One region of the Arthrobacter sp. StoSoilA2 genome, then DNA from elsewhere that is predicted to be linked to it. Evidence: predicted binding sites of a transcription regulator. Region 1 holds the regulator's gene; each other region holds the start of a gene.
What was found. Region 1 encodes HrcA, which represses chaperone genes, less so after heat shock. Its sites were predicted from a motif close to TTNGCACTCGNNNNNNNCGAGTGCNAA; they were not measured.
Positions count from the first base shown of each region.

Region 2: the regulator HrcA is predicted to act here: its motif matches at 2,408-2,434, upstream of groL (chaperonin GroEL).
Region 3: the regulator HrcA is predicted to act here: its motif matches at 1,973-1,999, upstream of LDN82_RS15570 (FmdB family zinc ribbon protein).

Region 1 covers NZ_AP024643.1:2,768,030-2,773,597, reverse strand. Annotated here, with positions in the region: gene LDN82_RS12550 (DUF4870 domain-containing protein) at 1-224, opposite strand, end outside; gene LDN82_RS12545 (DUF3097 domain-containing protein) at 361-1,224, opposite strand; gene hrcA (heat-inducible transcriptional repressor HrcA) at 1,403-2,410, shown strand; gene dnaJ (molecular chaperone DnaJ) at 2,461-3,588, shown strand; gene LDN82_RS12530 (16S rRNA (uracil(1498)-N(3))-methyltransferase) at 3,591-4,364, shown strand; gene LDN82_RS12525 (GerMN domain-containing protein) at 4,408-5,280, opposite strand.
Region 2 covers NZ_AP024643.1:1,027,200-1,032,767, forward strand. Annotated here, with positions in the region: gene LDN82_RS04830 (siderophore-interacting protein) at 1-14, opposite strand, end outside; gene LDN82_RS04835 (uracil-DNA glycosylase) at 67-834, opposite strand; gene LDN82_RS04840 (DUF3263 domain-containing protein) at 967-1,278, shown strand; gene LDN82_RS04845 (LytR C-terminal domain-containing protein) at 1,327-1,947, shown strand; gene LDN82_RS04850 (cold-shock protein) at 2,137-2,340, shown strand; gene groL (chaperonin GroEL) at 2,654-4,279, shown strand; gene LDN82_RS04860 (ribonuclease HI family protein) at 4,477-5,520, shown strand.
Region 3 covers NZ_AP024643.1:3,422,139-3,427,706, reverse strand. Annotated here, with positions in the region: gene LDN82_RS15580 (DUF4011 domain-containing protein) at 1-719, shown strand, start outside; gene LDN82_RS15575 (RcpC/CpaB family pilus assembly protein) at 780-1,571, opposite strand; gene LDN82_RS15570 (FmdB family zinc ribbon protein) at 1,640-1,912, opposite strand; gene LDN82_RS15565 (5-formyltetrahydrofolate cyclo-ligase) at 2,069-2,683, opposite strand; gene galU (UTP--glucose-1-phosphate uridylyltransferase GalU) at 2,823-3,728, shown strand; gene LDN82_RS15555 (GNAT family protein) at 3,734-4,360, shown strand; gene LDN82_RS15550 (hypothetical protein) at 4,492-5,421, shown strand; gene LDN82_RS15545 (NAD(P)H-binding protein) at 5,428-5,568, shown strand, end outside.

The DNA of each region.
Region 1 (5,568 bases):
AAGTTCAGGGCTTCCTTGGATTCCTGCGCCGTAAACGGCCCGCGATCACGGAAGATCAGATAGATCAGCAGGGAGGGCAGGCATCCCAGAATTCCCCCGAAGTGCGCAAGGGTGGCCCACTGGCGGTCTTCGCTTGCCGTCAGTGGGAGTGCGTTTGCGGGCGCGCCATGGTACTGGGGCTGGCCTGCGGCGCTGCCCGGTTCTTCAGGAGCGTTCTCTGCCACGGTGTCTTCCCTTTGCTGTAAAGATGCTGCAGTGTTGCTGTCCCAGAATACTGGGTTCCGGGTCATCCCGGGACCAACGCCCCGTTACGTTCCCGGGAAAAGTGCGTTCAGGAAACGTAAATTCAGGACAAGACCGTCAGGCAGTGGTGAGGAAATCGATGACTTCCTCCACCCTTCCCAGCAGCGAGGCTTCCAGATCGGCGTAGGTGCGGACCGCACCAAGCAGGCGCTGCCAGCCGAGTCCAATGTCTTCGGCGGTTTCGTGCGGCCAACCGAAAGCGGTCAATATTCCGGTCTTCCAGTCAGTGCCGCGTGGAACGTCCGGCCACCGCTCAATACCCAGCACTTTTGGCCGGATCGCTTGCCAGACGTCTACGTACGGATGGCCGACGATCAGCACGTTTCCGGCGGCTCCGGGCACCGTCATGGCTTCTGCGGCGATGCGTGATTCCTTTGAGCCCGCTACCAGATGGTCTACCAGGATCCCAAGCCTGCGGCCGGGCCCGGGTGAGAACTCTGCGATCGCTGACCTGAGGTCGTCCACGCCGTGCAGCGGCTCTACGACGATGCCCTCAATGCGGAGATCATCGCCCCAGACTTTCTCCACCAGTTCGGCGTCGTGCTTGCCTTCCACCCAAATACGGCTCGCCTTGGCCACCTGGGCACGCTGGCCCAGGACCCTGACGGACCCGGATGCCGTTCGACCCGGCTGCAGAGATGAACCAGGAGTCGAACCAGGAGCCTTTGCCGCCGGCGGCATGAGGCGGATGGCCTGTCCTTCAAGCAGGAAACCGAATCCGAGCTGGAAGGACTTGGTTTTACCACGCCGGTCCTCAAGGGAGACGATGTGCATTCCCCCCGATTTCTCCACGCGGGTGACTTCGCCCACCCAGCCGGACTGGACGTCTTCAAGGACCATCCCGCGCTGGACGGCTACCTCGGGGAGCTGGCGTTTGGCAGGAGCGGACAGATCCTGCGGGCCCCACGTATCGAAAGCCAAGGACTTCATACCCCTTTGTGCTGGTTGTGCTGGGAATAACTCCCGCGGGCGGTTTCAATGCTAGCAACGTGCTGGCTCATACTAGACTTGTTAGCACTTGGGCATGTTGAGTGCTAAGTATTGGTCCGAAAAGCTATCGGTCCTACACAGGCCGGGACAGTCGTCAGGAGGTGTTGCAATGAGTGAGCCACGCAAGCTTGAAGTACTGCGCGCAATTGTTGAGGATTATGTGCATTCCCGTGAGCCGGTTGGATCCAAGGCACTTGTGGAGCGGCACCATCTCGGCGTTTCAAGCGCCACCATCCGAAACGACATGGCCGTACTTGAAGAAGAGGGCCTGATCGCGGCGCCGCACACCAGTGCCGGCCGGATCCCAACGGACAAGGGCTATCGGCTGTTCGTGGACAGGATCTCGCAGGTCAAGCCGTTGTCCGCCGCGGAGCGTCGAGCCATCCACTCGCTGCTGGAAGGGCCGGACGACCTCGATGACATCCTTGAGCGCACCGTCAGGCTCCTGTCGCAACTGACCAACCAGGTCGCCGTCGTACAGTACCCGCACTCCAACCGCGCACTTGTCCGTCACGTTGAATTTGTCCTCCTGGCGCCCAAGCAGGTGCTGGTGGTCCTCATCGCAGATACAGGAAGCGTTGGCCAGAAGGTCATCGAGGCTGGCTCCGATGTCAGCAACGAGGCCCTGATGGCACTGCGCTCCCGGTTCCTTGGCAGTATCGCGGGAACCCAGCTGGCGCTGCTGCCGCAGGTGCTGCCATCCGTCGTGGCGCTGTGCCCGCCGGACCTTCGCGCACTCGCGCAGCATCTTGCCCATGGTCTCCAGGCTTTGAGCGACACCAGCCGTGAAGAGCGCATCGTCATGGCCGGAACAGCCAACCTTGCCCGCTCCAATGTGGATTTCCCGTTGAGTATCGGGCCAGTGCTGGAAGCTCTTGAGGAACAAGTTGTCATGCTCCGGTTGTTGTCCGATATGGGGGATGATCCCCGCGGCGTGACAGTCAGCATCGGACGCGAGAATCCTTACGACGGCCTGGCCGAGGCCTCGGTCGTGGCAACGGGGTACGGCTCCGGAGCCAAGGTCGGAATCCTCGGACCAACCCGGATGGACTATCCCACCACCATGGCTGCCGTGCGCGCCGTGGCCCGCTACCTTTCCCGCATTCTCGGCGGCTGACGCCGGCCCCGAGGTAAGAACCGCTTTACAACAAGGAAGAGATACCGACTTTGAGCAGCCACTATGACGTTTTGGGAGTCTCGCCGGAAGCCACCGGGGAAGAGATCAAAAAGGCGTACCGCAAGTTGGCGCGAAAGCTTCACCCGGACGTCAACCCCGGGGAGGATGTCGCGGAGCAGTTCAAAGCCGTGACGCATGCTTACGAAGTGCTGTCCGACCCCCAGAAGCGTCGCGTCTACGATGCCACCGGCAACGAGAATGGCACTGACAACGGCTTCGGCGGCGGCTACTCAGGCCAAGGCTTTGCCTTCCAGGACATCTTCGACACCTTCTTCGGCGGTGGCGGCGGACACGCTGGACCAGCCTCCCGTGTGCGTCGGGGCCAGGATGCACTCATCAGCGTCCGCATCGACCTCAAAGACGCCGTGTTCGGTGTCAACAAGAAGCTCGAAGTTGATACGGCAGTGGTTTGCCCCACGTGTGATGGCAGCTGCTGCCGGCCGGGCACCCACCCGGAGCGTTGTGACATTTGTGGCGGCAGTGGCCAGGTCCAGAGGGCCGTTCGATCCATCCTGGGCCAGGTCATGACCACCGCCCCCTGTGGTTCCTGCGAAGGCTTCGGTACCGTCATCAAGGATCCCTGCAATGAGTGCAACGGCCAGGGCCGCATCCGTAGCCGCCGGTCCCTCACCATCAAGGTACCCGCCGGTGTTGCCACGGGTACGCGGATCCAGCTCTCCGGCCAAGGCGAAGCAGGACCGGCAGGCGGACCTGCCGGCGACCTCTACGTAGAGATCCGCGTCAACAGTGACTCCACCTATATCCGTGAAGGCGACGATCTGCACGCAACACTGAGCGTTCCGATGACGGCCGCTGCTTTGGGTACGGAACTGAGCCTGGAAACCTTTGACGGGCCCCAGGAGATCGACGTCAAGGCCGGCACCCAGTCCGGCGAGGTCATCACGCTTCGCGGTTTGGGTGTTACCCACCTCAGGGGCTACGGTCGCGGCGATCTCAAGGTGCACCTGCACGTTGAGACGCCGGTCAAGCTGGATCCGGCACAGGAAGAGCTTCTGCAGCAGCTTGCCAAGTTGCGGGGCGAGCAGTTCAGCGAAGGCAAACTCGTGGCCAGCGGCGGCATGTTCGCCAAGCTGCGGGACAAGCTCGGTAACCTGTAGCGGTGAGCAACCCCGTTTTCTTCACGCCTGCCGGGACCCTGGACGGTGTTGAGCCGGGCGCGTTGTTCGTCATCGACGGTGCGGAAGCCCGGCATGCCGTGACGGTGAAGCGCCTCACCGTCGGTGAGGCCGTGGACATTGCCGATGGCGCAGGAGCCCGCCTGACAGGCACGGTGGCAGAGGCCGGCCCTGGAAGTTTGTCCGTCATGGCATCCAGTGTGATTTTCGAGGACCAGCCGGATGTGCGTTTGGTGCTTGTCCAGGCATTGGCCAAGGGTGACCGCGACGAGTTGGCTATTGAAACGGCCACCGAACTGGGCATTGATGCAGTGATCCCTTGGCAGGCCGAGCGATCCATTGTCCGCTGGAAGGGGGATCGCGCTGCAAAGGCCCACGCCAAGTGGCAGTCTGTGGTCACTGCCGCGGCCAAGCAGGCCCGCAGGGCATGGATACCCGAGGTACGTCCCATCCTGGATTCCGCGGCGCTGGCAAAGGCTGTTGCTGCCGCAGACCTGGCTGTGATCCTTCACGAGGACGCCAAGAACCCTTTGCGGACCGTCCTTGAAGCGCCGCTCGTGGCTGAAGGCGGCGGGCTGGAGTCGCCGCGTGAAGTCCTCTTGATCGTGGGGCCGGAAGGTGGCATCTCGCCGCGCGAGGTGACGCGCCTCAGCGACGCCGGGGCGGTCACGGCTCTCTTGGGCCACCACGTCCTGAGGTCATCGACGGCGGGACCCGCCGCCGTCGTACTCGCCTCCGACGTCCTGGGCCGCTGGTAGGCCGTGGGGGCTGGCAGGCGAAACTACCCTGGGGACCCTGGCTCTAGCCGACGCTGAAAAGACGCGTATCCGTGGTGGATGTGTCTGCTTGCCCGGAGTCCTGAACCTGGGTCACGCGTAATTCGTATTTCCCTGGTTTCAGGGTTGCGCTGAAGGAGAACACGCCGAATTGTCCCGGCTCGCCGGTGGCTTTTGTCTGGCCGGTCAACAGGCTGGTTTTCTCACCGCTGCCGTTGTCCCGGAGAATCTGCCAGCTGACGGGCTTGGAGCTGTCAGTGCTGCGGCCATTGAACTTAACGGCGCCGGCGGGCAGCGAGGTGTCCTCCTGCGGGTCGATAATCCACAGTGGCGCAACCAAGGAAGCGTCCCTGGCCATTGGTTGACCGAGCCGCACCTGGCCAAACGCCATGAAATCCGTGTGGCCGTCGACCAGAATGACCACCTGGATTTGCTGCCCTGAATTGATCAGGCCCGACGACGACGCCGCTGCGGTGGCCGTGTAGACCAGCTGCTGTACAGCCCGTTGCGCCATACCTGCATCAAGGTTGGAATTGAAGGCGTCCCGCGAAATATCAACCGTGATCACGTTCTTGCCCGAAATGGAGGTTGCCAGGCTGCCTGGGTCCTGCCAGGGAGTAAAGAAGTCGTGGTCCAACGGCTTTTCGGCCATCATGATCCGCAGTGCTGTGGTGACGGGGTTTCCGTCGCCGGAGATGTCCCTGAATTCGCGGTACAGGTAGACGTCTTCCTTGCTCCGTCCAATCCAGTAAACCGGGATCTTGGTGGACGCCTGGGTGGTCTCCAGGGGAGCATTGCTGGCCGGAGCTTCCTGGACGCTGACGGGCGGCGCGCTGGAGGTAGCTTGGGTGGGTCCACCGTTGGCGATACAGCCGGTCAGCAAAAGGACAGCAAGCATCGCAGGCGCGGCGACGGCGGACTTTTTCCGCTTTCGCCCGCCGGGCTGATGGCTTACTGACTGCACGATTGGGGTTCCTTGCCTTTGCGGCCGGTGGTTGTCGCCGACGAGTCGAACGGGCGTAGTCTGACTACCCGCTCTGCCAGCTTGGCATATCGTCGACGGCGGCTGGCAGGGTTTCCGGGCACTGGCGTCAACTGAAACAGGATTGATACCCGCTTGATGCCGAGTTGAGACAAAAAGTCGTCCCCCAGCGGCCCGTGCAAGGTGGACGAAGCCCGCGTGTAC
Region 2 (5,568 bases), 1.7 Mb from region 1:
GGGAGAGCAGCCATGTAGGCAAGCCTAAGCTAATTCGTTGGGTGCCACCTGCGTATGAGTCGAAGGTTACAAGATGGGTAGTTCCCAATTGACGGGCTCTGCGCCCTGTTCCATCAACAGTTGGTTGGTGCGGCTGAAGGGCTTGGAACCAAAGAAACCACGGGATGCTGAGAGGGGACTCGGGTGCACTGACGTGATTGCCGGTGTGCCATCCAGCAGCGGCATGACCGCTTCGGCGTCCTTCCCCCACAGAATCGCTACCAGCGGACTACGGCGTCCCGCGCCGTCGGTGCGATGGGCTACCGCCCTGACGGCCGCCGTCGTGATTGCCTCCCAGCCTTTGCCGCGGTGTGAGCCGGCGTTTCCCGCTGCGACGCTAAGGACGCGGTTCAGCAGCAAGACGCCTTGGTCCGTCCAGGCTGTGAGGTCGCCATGGATGCGCGGCGGGAGCCCAAGGTCGTCGTGGAGTTCACGATAGATATTTGCCAGGCTCCGGGGGATCGGCCGCGTATGCCGCGAGACGGCAAAGGAAAGCCCGACGGCGTGTCCCGGGGTTGGGTACGGGTCCTGGCCAAGGATGAGTACTTTGACGTCGGCCAGTGGTCGGCAGAAAGCCCGGAGCAGGTTGGTAGCCGGGGGTAGGACTTGGATCCCTTGGGCAGCCTGACCCGCAACAAAGGCCAAAGCTTCACGGAGTTGGCCTTCCACGGGTCGCAAGGCGTCCGCCCAATCCGCGGCCATCAGCTCTTCCAGGGGTCGGTCAACAAGCTCGTCGAAGCCCGGATCGGCAACGCCGGCAGGTTCCAGGTCAAACAGTGCATCCTCGCCAGTCACCCTGTCATTGTCCCCTCCATGGCATCGGCGGTGCGAATGACAGCGTTGTTATTCGCCCGTAACATGGGGGTAGGACATTTTCCCCCAACCAGCGTCAAGGAGTGTGCCGTGGCAGAACCAGCACCGGAACCAATGGCGCCGCAGTCTACCGGTTTGGCACTTGAAGACCTGGCGGCAGAGACCCGCAGTGACTCACCTTTAAGTGACCGTGATCAGCAAATGTTGGCCTTGGAGCGGCAATGGTGGAAGTACGCCGGCGCCAAGGAACAGGCGATCCGTGAGCTCTTCAATCTCTCCGCCACCCACTACTACCAGATCCTGAACGCACTTATCGATACCGAAGATGCGTTGGCCCACGATCCCATGCTTGTGAAGAGATTGCGTAGACTACGTACGTCGCGCCAACGTGCGCGGACAGCGCGCCGCCTGGGGTCCGACGCGTAAATCGCCCGGCTGATAGTCAGCAGCAACCAGCAAGGACAAGGCTTCACCATGACCAAATTTGCCAAGGATGAATTCGACCGGGTCCCACAGAACAGCTCCCGGCAGGGTGTTCACCGTGACGCCCAAGAGACAGCCCGCCCCAATTTGTGGCCGGTCTTGACCGTCGGAGCCGTCGCACTGGTGCTGGGACTCGTCGCTTTCCTTATACTTCCGCGGCTTGGCCTGGTTGCCCCCGGTGCGTCCGCAAGCGTTTCGACGCCGGCGCCCCAGCAGAGTGAAACTTCCCCTTCGGCTGCACCTACCGAATCAAGCAACGCGCCCATCGCTTCCGGTGAGCCGAGCCCGGGCACCACACCTTCCGGCGAAGCCTCGGCAACTCCTTCTGCTGCACCGGTGGACAAAACCGTTGCAGTTGCCGTCTACAACGGCACGGCTACGGCCGGGCTTGCGAGCCGCGTCGCAGGGCTGGTCCAAGGCGATGGCTGGACGCTGGGAACTGTGGGGAACTGGGGAGGCCTGCCGCAACAGTCTTCCGTGGTCTTCTACAACGTTCCCGGCCAGAAGGCGAACGCAGAAGCGCTGGGCAAGCTCCTGGGTATTTCCGCCGTTGTTGAATCTCCTGAAATCCAGCAGCCGCTGGTTGTTGTTGTGGGACCTGGCTACCAGTAGTTCCGCCGATCTTCGAGCATTTTCCCGGGGTTCCAGCCTCGAAAGTGGCAACTCGGTTAAGCCTCAATAACAAAAGTCATGGTGGACCCCTCCGCAGCAGCGCGCGGCGAGTGACTGTGGTTACAGTGGATTGATTCCGGTCCGGAGATCCCGGCAACCGGTCTTGGCTACTGTGAAAGTGTGGGCATCATGGCTTTGGGAACCGTCAAATGGTTCAATGCCGAAAAAGGGTATGGATTCATCACTGTGGATGACTCCGGCGACGACGTCTTCGTGCACTGGTCCGCGATTCAGATGGAAGGCTTCCGCGCTCTTGAGGAAGGCCAGCGGGTGGAGTTCGAATTAGGCGAAGGTCAGAAGGGTCCGCAGGCCGAAAGTGTCCGCGTTGCATAGTCCCCTCGGCCGTCGCGCCAGCTAACGGCTGAAACCCCTTTGTTTATAGCGCAAAGTGGCGCTTCTGCTTGCACTCTCCCCGGTCGAGTGCTAATTATTGATTTAGCACTCCTACGCTTCGACTGCTAACTGCGGCCCGGTTTACGCCGGCAGTAGATGGCTCTCGGAACGTCAGGAGGATCAAGAAACACCTTGGTGGGGTGAGGTCCGGAGCGCGGGGCATACAGAGGCCGCAAGCAAAGGACCGTCCGTCGCGGGCACCCTATCTGACAGGTTCCTTCTTAACGACTGTCCCGAAAGGACTACCGCCGTTATGGCCAAGATCATTGCATTTGATGAAGAGGCACGCCGCGGCCTCGAGCGGGGCCTGAACATCCTCGCCGACGCCGTCAAGGTCACCCTCGGCCCGCGTGGACGCAACGTCGTCCTCGAAAAGAAGTGGGGCGCCCCCACGATCACCAACGATGGTGTTTCCATCGCCAAGGAGATCGAGCTGGACGATCCTTACGAGAAGATCGGTGCTGAGCTGGTCAAGGAAGTTGCCAAGAAGACGGATGACGTCGCTGGCGACGGTACCACCACCGCTACGGTTCTCGCCCAGGCACTGGTCAAGGAAGGCCTGCGCAACGTTGCCGCCGGCGCCGACCCCCTGTCCCTGAAGCGCGGCATCGAGAAGGCCGTCGAGGCCGTCATCACCGAGCTGCTCGCCTCCGCCAAGGAGATCGAGACCAAGGAAGAGATCGCAGCTACGGCTTCCATCTCCGCCGGCGACCCGGAAATCGGCAGCCTCATTGCCGAGGCCCTGGACAAGGTGGGCAAGGAAGGCGTCATCACGGTCGAAGAGTCCAACACCTTCGGCCTGGAGCTCGAACTCACCGAAGGCATGCGCTTCGACAAGGGTTACATCTCCGCTTACTTCGTCACCGACGCTGAGCGCCAGGAAACGGTCCTCGAAGACCCGTACATCCTGATCGTGAACTCCAAGATCTCCAACGTGAAGGAACTTGTCACGGTCCTGGAGAAGGTCATGCAGTCCAACAAGCCGCTGCTGATCATCGCTGAAGACATCGAGGGCGAGGCCCTGGCCACCCTGATCGTCAACAAGATCCGTGGCACCTTCAAGTCTGTTGCCGTCAAGGCTCCGGGCTTCGGTGACCGCCGCAAGGCACAGCTCGCCGACATCGCCATCCTCACCGGTGGCCAGGTCATCTCGGAAGAGGTCGGCCTCAAGCTGGAGAACGCTGGACTGGATCTCCTCGGTACCGCCCGCAAGGTTGTCGTTACCAAGGACGAGACCACCATCGTTGAAGGTGCCGGCGACGCCGACCAGATCGCAGGCCGCGTTGCCCAGATCCGCGCCGAGATCGAGAACTCCGATTCCGACTACGACCGCGAGAAGCTGCAGGAACGCCTGGCCAAGCTGGCCGGCGGCGTTGCAGTCATCAAGGCCGGTGCCGCAACCGAGGTTGAGCTCAAGGAACGCAAGCACCGCATTGAGGACGCTGTCCGCAACGCCAAGGCTGCTGTTGAAGAAGGCATCGTTGCCGGTGGTGGCGTTGCCCTCATCCAGGCTGGCGCCAAGGCATTCGCCAACCTCACCCTCCAGGGTGACGAAGCAACCGGTGCCAACATCGTCAAGGTTGCCATCGATGCTCCGCTGAAGCAGATCGCCTTCAACGCCGGCCTCGAGCCGGGCGTTGTTGCAGACAAGGTTCGCGGCCTGCCTTCCGGCCACGGCCTGAACGCTGCCACGGGTGTTTACGAAGACCTGCTGGCTGCTGGCGTCAACGACCCCGTAAAGGTCACCCGCTCGGCTCTCCAGAACGCTGCTTCCATCGCTGGTCTGTTCCTGACCACCGAGGCTGTAGTTGCCGACAAGCCTGAGAAGAACGCTCCGGCTGCCGGTGGCGACGACATGGGCGGCATGGGCGGCTTCTAAGCCTCCTAAGCTGTAGCGTCACGCTTTAGAGCAAACGACGGCGGTCCTCACCATTTGGTGGGGGCCGCCGTCGTTTGCGTCCGCGCCCAAGTAGGTAGCAGCAGATGCCCTTTTCAGCGTTCAAAAGGGCATCTGCTGCTACTGGGTTGGGCGCTAGCACGCTTTCAGTGTCTGTGCGGTCTGGCAGGATTGAAGGCATGACGATTATTGCTGCCGCCGATGGCTCTGCCCTCGGCAATCCCGGGCCGGCCGGTTGGGCCTGGTACGTTGACGATTCCTGTTGGCGCGCCGGAGGTTGGCCACACGGCACCAACAACATGGGCGAGCTCATGGCTGTCCTGGACCTGTTCCGTTCCACGGCCCACATACCGCAGGAAGAACTGCTGATCCTTTGCGACAGCCAGTACGTCATCAACTGCATCACCAAGTGGATGCCCGGGTGGAAGCGGAAGGGCTGGCGGAAGGCTGACGGAAAGCCCGTGCTGAACGTTGACCTCCTCAAGGACATCGACCAAGCAATCGTCGGGCGCAAATACACGTTTGAATGGGTCAAGGGTCACGCCGGACATGACCTCAACGAGGCAGCAGACGAGCGCGCACGCGCCGTAGCCACCGCCTTCCAGCAGGGCACGGCAGCTCCCATCGGACCGGGGTTTACGGGCTCACACCAAGTCTTGGCCGAACCTGTTCCTGCCGCAGCGGCCGCCGGCACCGGGGCCGTTCCCACAGCCGGATCCGTACGCACAGCAGGGGCCGTTCCCACGACCACTCCAGTTCCGCCGGCCAGAGCCGGGCGCGGATTCCAATCCCACTCGGAACCCGCCCTGTTTGGGGAGTCGGGTATCTTCGGCCAGCCGGATCTTTTCAGTGAACTGGACGAGGATGCGTCCGCGCGGGAATTGCCCGCGGAGGAAGTCGTGGTTGCCCTGGAGCGCGAACTCCTGCGCCCCGATGTGAGGACTGACATCGGCAGGATTGGAGTATTGCTTCATCCCGACTTTGCCGAGATTGGCAGCTCCGGTCGCTTCTGGACCCGGGACGCCATGATGGTCGCCCTCGAGGAGGACCCCGGCGAACCGATTGAACTGGAAGTTCTTAGCGCCGATCGCTTGAGTGAGAACACGATCCTGCTGAACTACCGCAGTTTCGCGCACTCAGGTTCGGCCCTCCGCAGTTCCGTTTGGCTCCTGGACCGAGGCCAGTGGCGGCTCCGATTCCACCAGGGAACCCCCGAAAACTGACCCAACCGGAAGCAAACAGGAAGCACAGCAGAGGAAGTACAGCGCGCA
Region 3 (5,568 bases), 650 kb from region 1:
CGGTGGCAATCGAGTCCGACGGCACGGAACGCTACCGGCGCATGAGCGTCCGCGAACGCAGCCGTCTGAGGCCCCAGCTGCTGGAACGCATGGGCTGGCGTTACATGTCCCTGTGGACCATCGAAGTGTTCACCGATCCCTCGTCCTGCGCGGATCGAATCGGATCCTATTTGGGTCTTGAAAACCATGTTCCCCAGGCCGTACCCCCAGCGGAGCATGGCTTCCTGGACATGGATGTTGAACAATTGAATCTGGACAATGCGGCTTCCTCGTACGCAAGCTCCTCCTATAGCAGTTCCCCGCACAGCAGTTCCTCCTACAGCCGGGCCTCGCATCGGCAAAGCCCGGGAGGTGCCCAGGCATCGCTGGAACCACAGCTGCCCGGGCAGGCAGGTGTGGACAATCGCAGGGGGCCAGGTGGCGAACCGGGCAACGCAGAAGCCAGCACTCCAACCCCCAGTGATCCAGATGATGGGACTGAAGCACCAGTGAAAGAACAGGGAACCGGCAACGAAAGCGGCTCTGACGAACAGACCGCAGCCGTAAGCGCCGAAAACGCTGAAGAGTCCGCGGAGACAAAGACTCCTGCGGCGAAGCAAGCCTCCGGTGGCATCTTGCCCACCAAGGCCGCTGAAGACGACCCCCGCCGTTGGGGCGACGAAGGCAACTATGACCATGAGCAGTGGTTGAAAGAGCAAAAGCCCCCGCATTGGGGCTGATTGCGTCATGGAATCCAAACCCTGCACCATGGATTGACCAAACGCTGGGATTGACCAAACCTAGGGATTGACCAAAACAAAGAAAAGCTTGCCTTGCGTTGATGCGCCGGCAAGCTTTTCTGCTTGTGGAGGATTTGCCGCCACTACCACCAACCCGTCTGTGTCGCTGGTTCCCAGCCATTGGCCGGGTTTACCCCCTTGGGCAGATGTCCATAGGACAGGGACGGAGGCGGCAAGGACTTCAGTTTGCCGGGATTCGTCGTATGACCCGGCGGCGGTAAGTACTACATTCACCAGCTGTCCCGGGGACAGCAGCTGGATGGATGAAGGGTCAGCCATGCGAAGGGGGACCGCAGCTGAGCCTACGGGTGCGCCTGTGAGAAGTCCCGGCCCCAGAAGATTGGATTCAGTAGGAATCTGCCCTTTGGCCAAAGGCGAGGCGAGCTGGCGGCCCACCAGTGAAACGTGATCCTCCAGGGCTCCGGAAATTGCGAGGTCCGGCGGCACACCAACATTGGTGAAGTCTGACTCGGTGAGGTTGGTGCCTGCTGCGAGGTCGTGGGCAGCGACGAGAATGCTGACGCGCTGCTCAGAGGCAGGGGTTAGCTGTTGAACGGTAATGCCCGTGGCCAGGCAGAGCAGCAGTGCAACTGTCAGCCGACGGTTCCGGGTGACCCAGAACTTGAGGCTCTGCCTGCGGCCCAGCCTGATCTGGCGATGTGGCCCCTGCTTCCGGGGGAGGAAATGGCCAGCCGTGGTTGTGGGCTTGCTCCGGGGGCCATCACGGCCCCGGACAGGGGGACTGGGGCGTTCACGGCGGGGGACTGTCGAAGTGGTTGTCTTTAGTGGCATGACGCCACGTTAGCCACCGGGCCCGGCCACCCAACAGCGGCCGGGTGCCCTATGTGGAAAAGTGCCGGCTAGCTGGCAGCGGCTGCGTCCGCCGGTGCAGGCGTGGCAGCAGGGGCCGGAGTCGCCGGGGAGGAGGGCGCGGCGGAGACGGTGCTGCCCTTGGCATCGCGCGAATCCGTGCGGTAGAAGCCCGAGCCCTTGAAGACAACGCCGACGCTGTTGAACTTCTTGCGGAGCGCGCCCTGGCATTCAGGGCACTCCGTCAGGGAGCTGTCAGAAAAGGACTGGACGATGTCAAAGGCATGGTCACAGTCTTTGCAGGCGTATGCGTATGTGGGCACTGAGTTCCTCCTTCAGGACAAAGTTCAGGTCCTGTGGAGCCGTGGCGGAGAATCTCCGCATTAGCAGTCGCAGGGCCTGAGTGCCAATTCTATCATCCGCATCCGGCTCGTTCGCTATCTCCCAACTGCATATAAATGCGGGACTTCACGTATGGGTCAATCGAGATCACTCCCGCGGCCAAGCGTGATGATTCCGGAGGGCGTCAGCACCTCCGGCACCGGCCGGTCAAAAGGCTCTGCGGGGATAGCTCCCGAAGGCAACACATCGTCGTCGTACACCACTGCAATGGTGGGTGGCCGCCCGCCGGAATTGTCCAGGCCTTGGAGGAGCCGGTCGTAGTAGCCGCCACCCTGTCCGATGCGGTTGCCATCCCGGTCGACGGCCGTGGCCGGCATGAAGATGCCCGCAGCAGAGCTCACCACAGCACTGTCCAAACGTTCGCCTTCGGGTTCGTCGATGGGTGCGTAGTCGGACCGGACGAAGGCTGTCTCCGGCGTCCAGTACACCCAGCTCAACTGGCGGCCGGCCTCGCAGACAGGAAGCAGGACCTGGTGGCCGGCGTTGTGGAGCCCTGCGATCAAGGGCATGGTTGGGGGCTCGTGGGAGACGCCCACGTAGATGGCGAAGGTCGTGGGCGATCCGGCCGAAATTTTCCGGGCCCAGGCCAAGCCGTGCCGTGCAATTGATTCGCCGGCCTGGGCTACAAGCTCCTTGGTGAGGCTGCGCCTATACAGGCGTCGGCTGCTGCGGATGTCGTCCTTGGATGCCATTTTTGTCCGATCATGAGATTCCCGCGGGCCACCGTGGTGTGCCTAAAGCAGCAAATCGGCTCCAGTCCAGGGGCTGTTTCTGCGTCTTGCCACGGCGGGGGTTTACCCGTTGATGTATTCCTTCCGTTACATTAGTCCGGTGACTCTCGATAACAATGCTGTCCGTAAGGCCGTCATCCCCGCAGCGGGTCTTGGTACCAGGTTCCTCCCCGCCACAAAGGCGATGCCGAAGGAAATGCTGCCCGTGGTTGACAAGCCAGCCATCCAGTACGTCGTCGAAGAAGCGGTGAAGGTTGGCCTGCACGACGTCCTGATGATCACCGGGCGCAGCAAGCGCGCCCTGGAAGACCACTTTGACCGTGTGCCGGCGTTGGAAGCAACGCTGGCAGAGAAGGGCGATACTGCCAAGCTTGAAGCCATCCAGTCCGCCACCAACCTGGGTGACATCCACTATGTCCGCCAGGGCGATCCCAACGGTCTCGGCCATGCAGTCCTTCGTGCAAAGCAGCATGTCGGGCATGAGCCTTTTGCGGTCTTGCTGGGCGATGACCTCATCGATCCCCGTGAGGACCTGCTGAGCGAAATGATCGCTGTCCAGCAAAAAACCGGCGGTTCCGTTGTTGCCCTCATTGAAGTTGAGCCTTCCAAGATCAGCGCCTATGGTTGCGCCGACGTCGAGGATAGCGATGAGGACGGCTACGTCCGCATCAAGCAGCTCGTTGAAAAGCCGTCCCCCGAGGAAGCTCCATCCAACCTCGCGGTGATCGGCCGTTACGTTCTCCATCCGGCAGTGTTTGACGTCCTGGAAAACACCGCTCCCGGACGTGGCGGAGAGATCCAGCTGACGGATGCCCTTGAAGTTCTGGCTGCCGGGGAAGGCGAAGGCTACGGCGTTTATGGCGTTGTCTTCCGTGGACGCCGCTATGACACCGGTGACAAGTTGAGCTACTTGAAAGCCTGCATCGAGTTGGCATGCGAACGCGATGACCTGGGCCCCGAGCTCCGCGAGTGGCTGCCCACCTTCACTGCCGGTCTTCCCAAATAAAACCGGTGTACGGCTCTGCGATCTGGCCGGTAACGCTGGAAAGCGGAGCCTTGGTGCTCCGGCCAATCCGTTACCGCGACAAGCGGGAGTGGTCTGAAGTCCGTTCGCGGAACAGTGAATGGCTTGCACCTTGGGAGGCGTCCAATCCTGCACCGGGTGGGCGCCTGCCCAGTTACCGTCAAATGGTGGCATCCCTGAATGCGCAAGCCCGGCAGGCCACGGCTTTGCCCTTCCTCATTACGGAGCGCACCGAGGGTTTCCGTGATCCTCAAATTGTGGGGCAGTTGACGGTCTCATCCATCGTGTGGGGTTCGGCGATGATGGCGACCCTTGGCTACTGGGTTGATAAGGAACGCGCCGGGCACGGTATCGCTCCAACTGCAGTTGCGATGGCTACGGACCACTGCTTCCGGACCCTTGGCCTGCACAGGATGGAAATCAATATCCGGCCTGAGAACGCGCCAAGTCTTCGGGTGGTGGAAAAGCTCGGATTCAGGGACGAGGGCTACCGGTTGAGGTACTTGCACATCAATGGCCAGTGGGCGGATCACCGGTCTTTCGCGCTTACGTCGGAGGAAGTTCCGCAGGGACTCCTTGACTGGTGGCTCAGAGGAAGAACGGGCAGGTCATAGGCCCTTTTGAGCCGTATCTCCATTCATTTGCGGACTCGCCGGCGACACACCGACCGCAATGCCGCCGCCCCTGATGATTTGCTTCTACGGTTTTGAATGTGGACTTCCCTCTCAGCAGCTCAGTGATACTCGTGGTCACTGTTGCGCTTTGGATGGTCTGGGTCGCTCCTTACGTTCTTCGGAACAGACGGCAGCAGGTCCAGGCAGCCGCTGTTTCAGCAGAGGCATTTGACGACGAACCAGACGAAACGCAGGCAGGGGTGGTACTGACTTTGGCACCCCGGCAGGAGAAACCGATGGAGACCATGCACAGCAAAGCACCGGCGTCGCCCCAGGAATCCCGCGTGGCTGAGTCGTCTGCCAGGAAGCCACCCACAACTCCCTTTACGATCCGTTATGCCCGGCTCACTCTGGCCTTGGCCGGCCTTGCTTTATTGCTGACTGCCATTGTTTCGGGCGTGCTGCGGCTGTTCGGTACGGGTACTGTCTGGCTGCCGTTGGTGTCGTTCGCGGGTTCGGTACTTGCCGTGGTGACTTTGCGGAGGCTCGCCCTCCGGGATCTCCGCGAACGCCGGGCGCGTCGGGCTGCGCCGGTGGTGCCCATCCAGACACCCGCGCGGTACCTGCCTAAGGAACCGCCTGTCGAAGCCAAGGAAACACGGGTTTTCGACGCCGAGGCCGGAAAGTCCGAGGCCGCACGCCTTTCTGCCGTGGAGCTACGCCAGGCTGCCTTGGCTGTTGCCTTGGCAGCTGGGGACAAGTCAGCTGGTGACAAGTCCGCCGGCAGCAACTCTGTTGGCGACAAGTCCGCTGGTTCCGAAGATGCCAGTTGGGAACCGGTTGAGGTTCCCAAGCCCACCTACGTTGGTGCCGCCAAGGCGCCGCGCCCCGCTCCGGAACCCTTGGATCTTCCCGAAGCTCCCAAACCTGTGGGCAAGCCGGTGCTAAAGCAAAGTGTTGAGCAGGCGGAGGCCACAGCAGCTGCGCAGGTGCGTACTGCATCGAAGGGACAGAGCGCCCTGAGCAATCTGGACGATGTCCTGCAGCGTCGCCGCGCCTAGGCCGGCATGACCGCGCTCTGTGTTGCAGGTGGCACTGGCCAGGTCGGCCGTGAAGTTGTTCGCCAGGCGCTCGACGCCGGGCACACGGTTTCCGCCCTGAGTCGCCACGTGCCGCCTCCCGGTTCGGAGAAGCATCACGACGGCGCG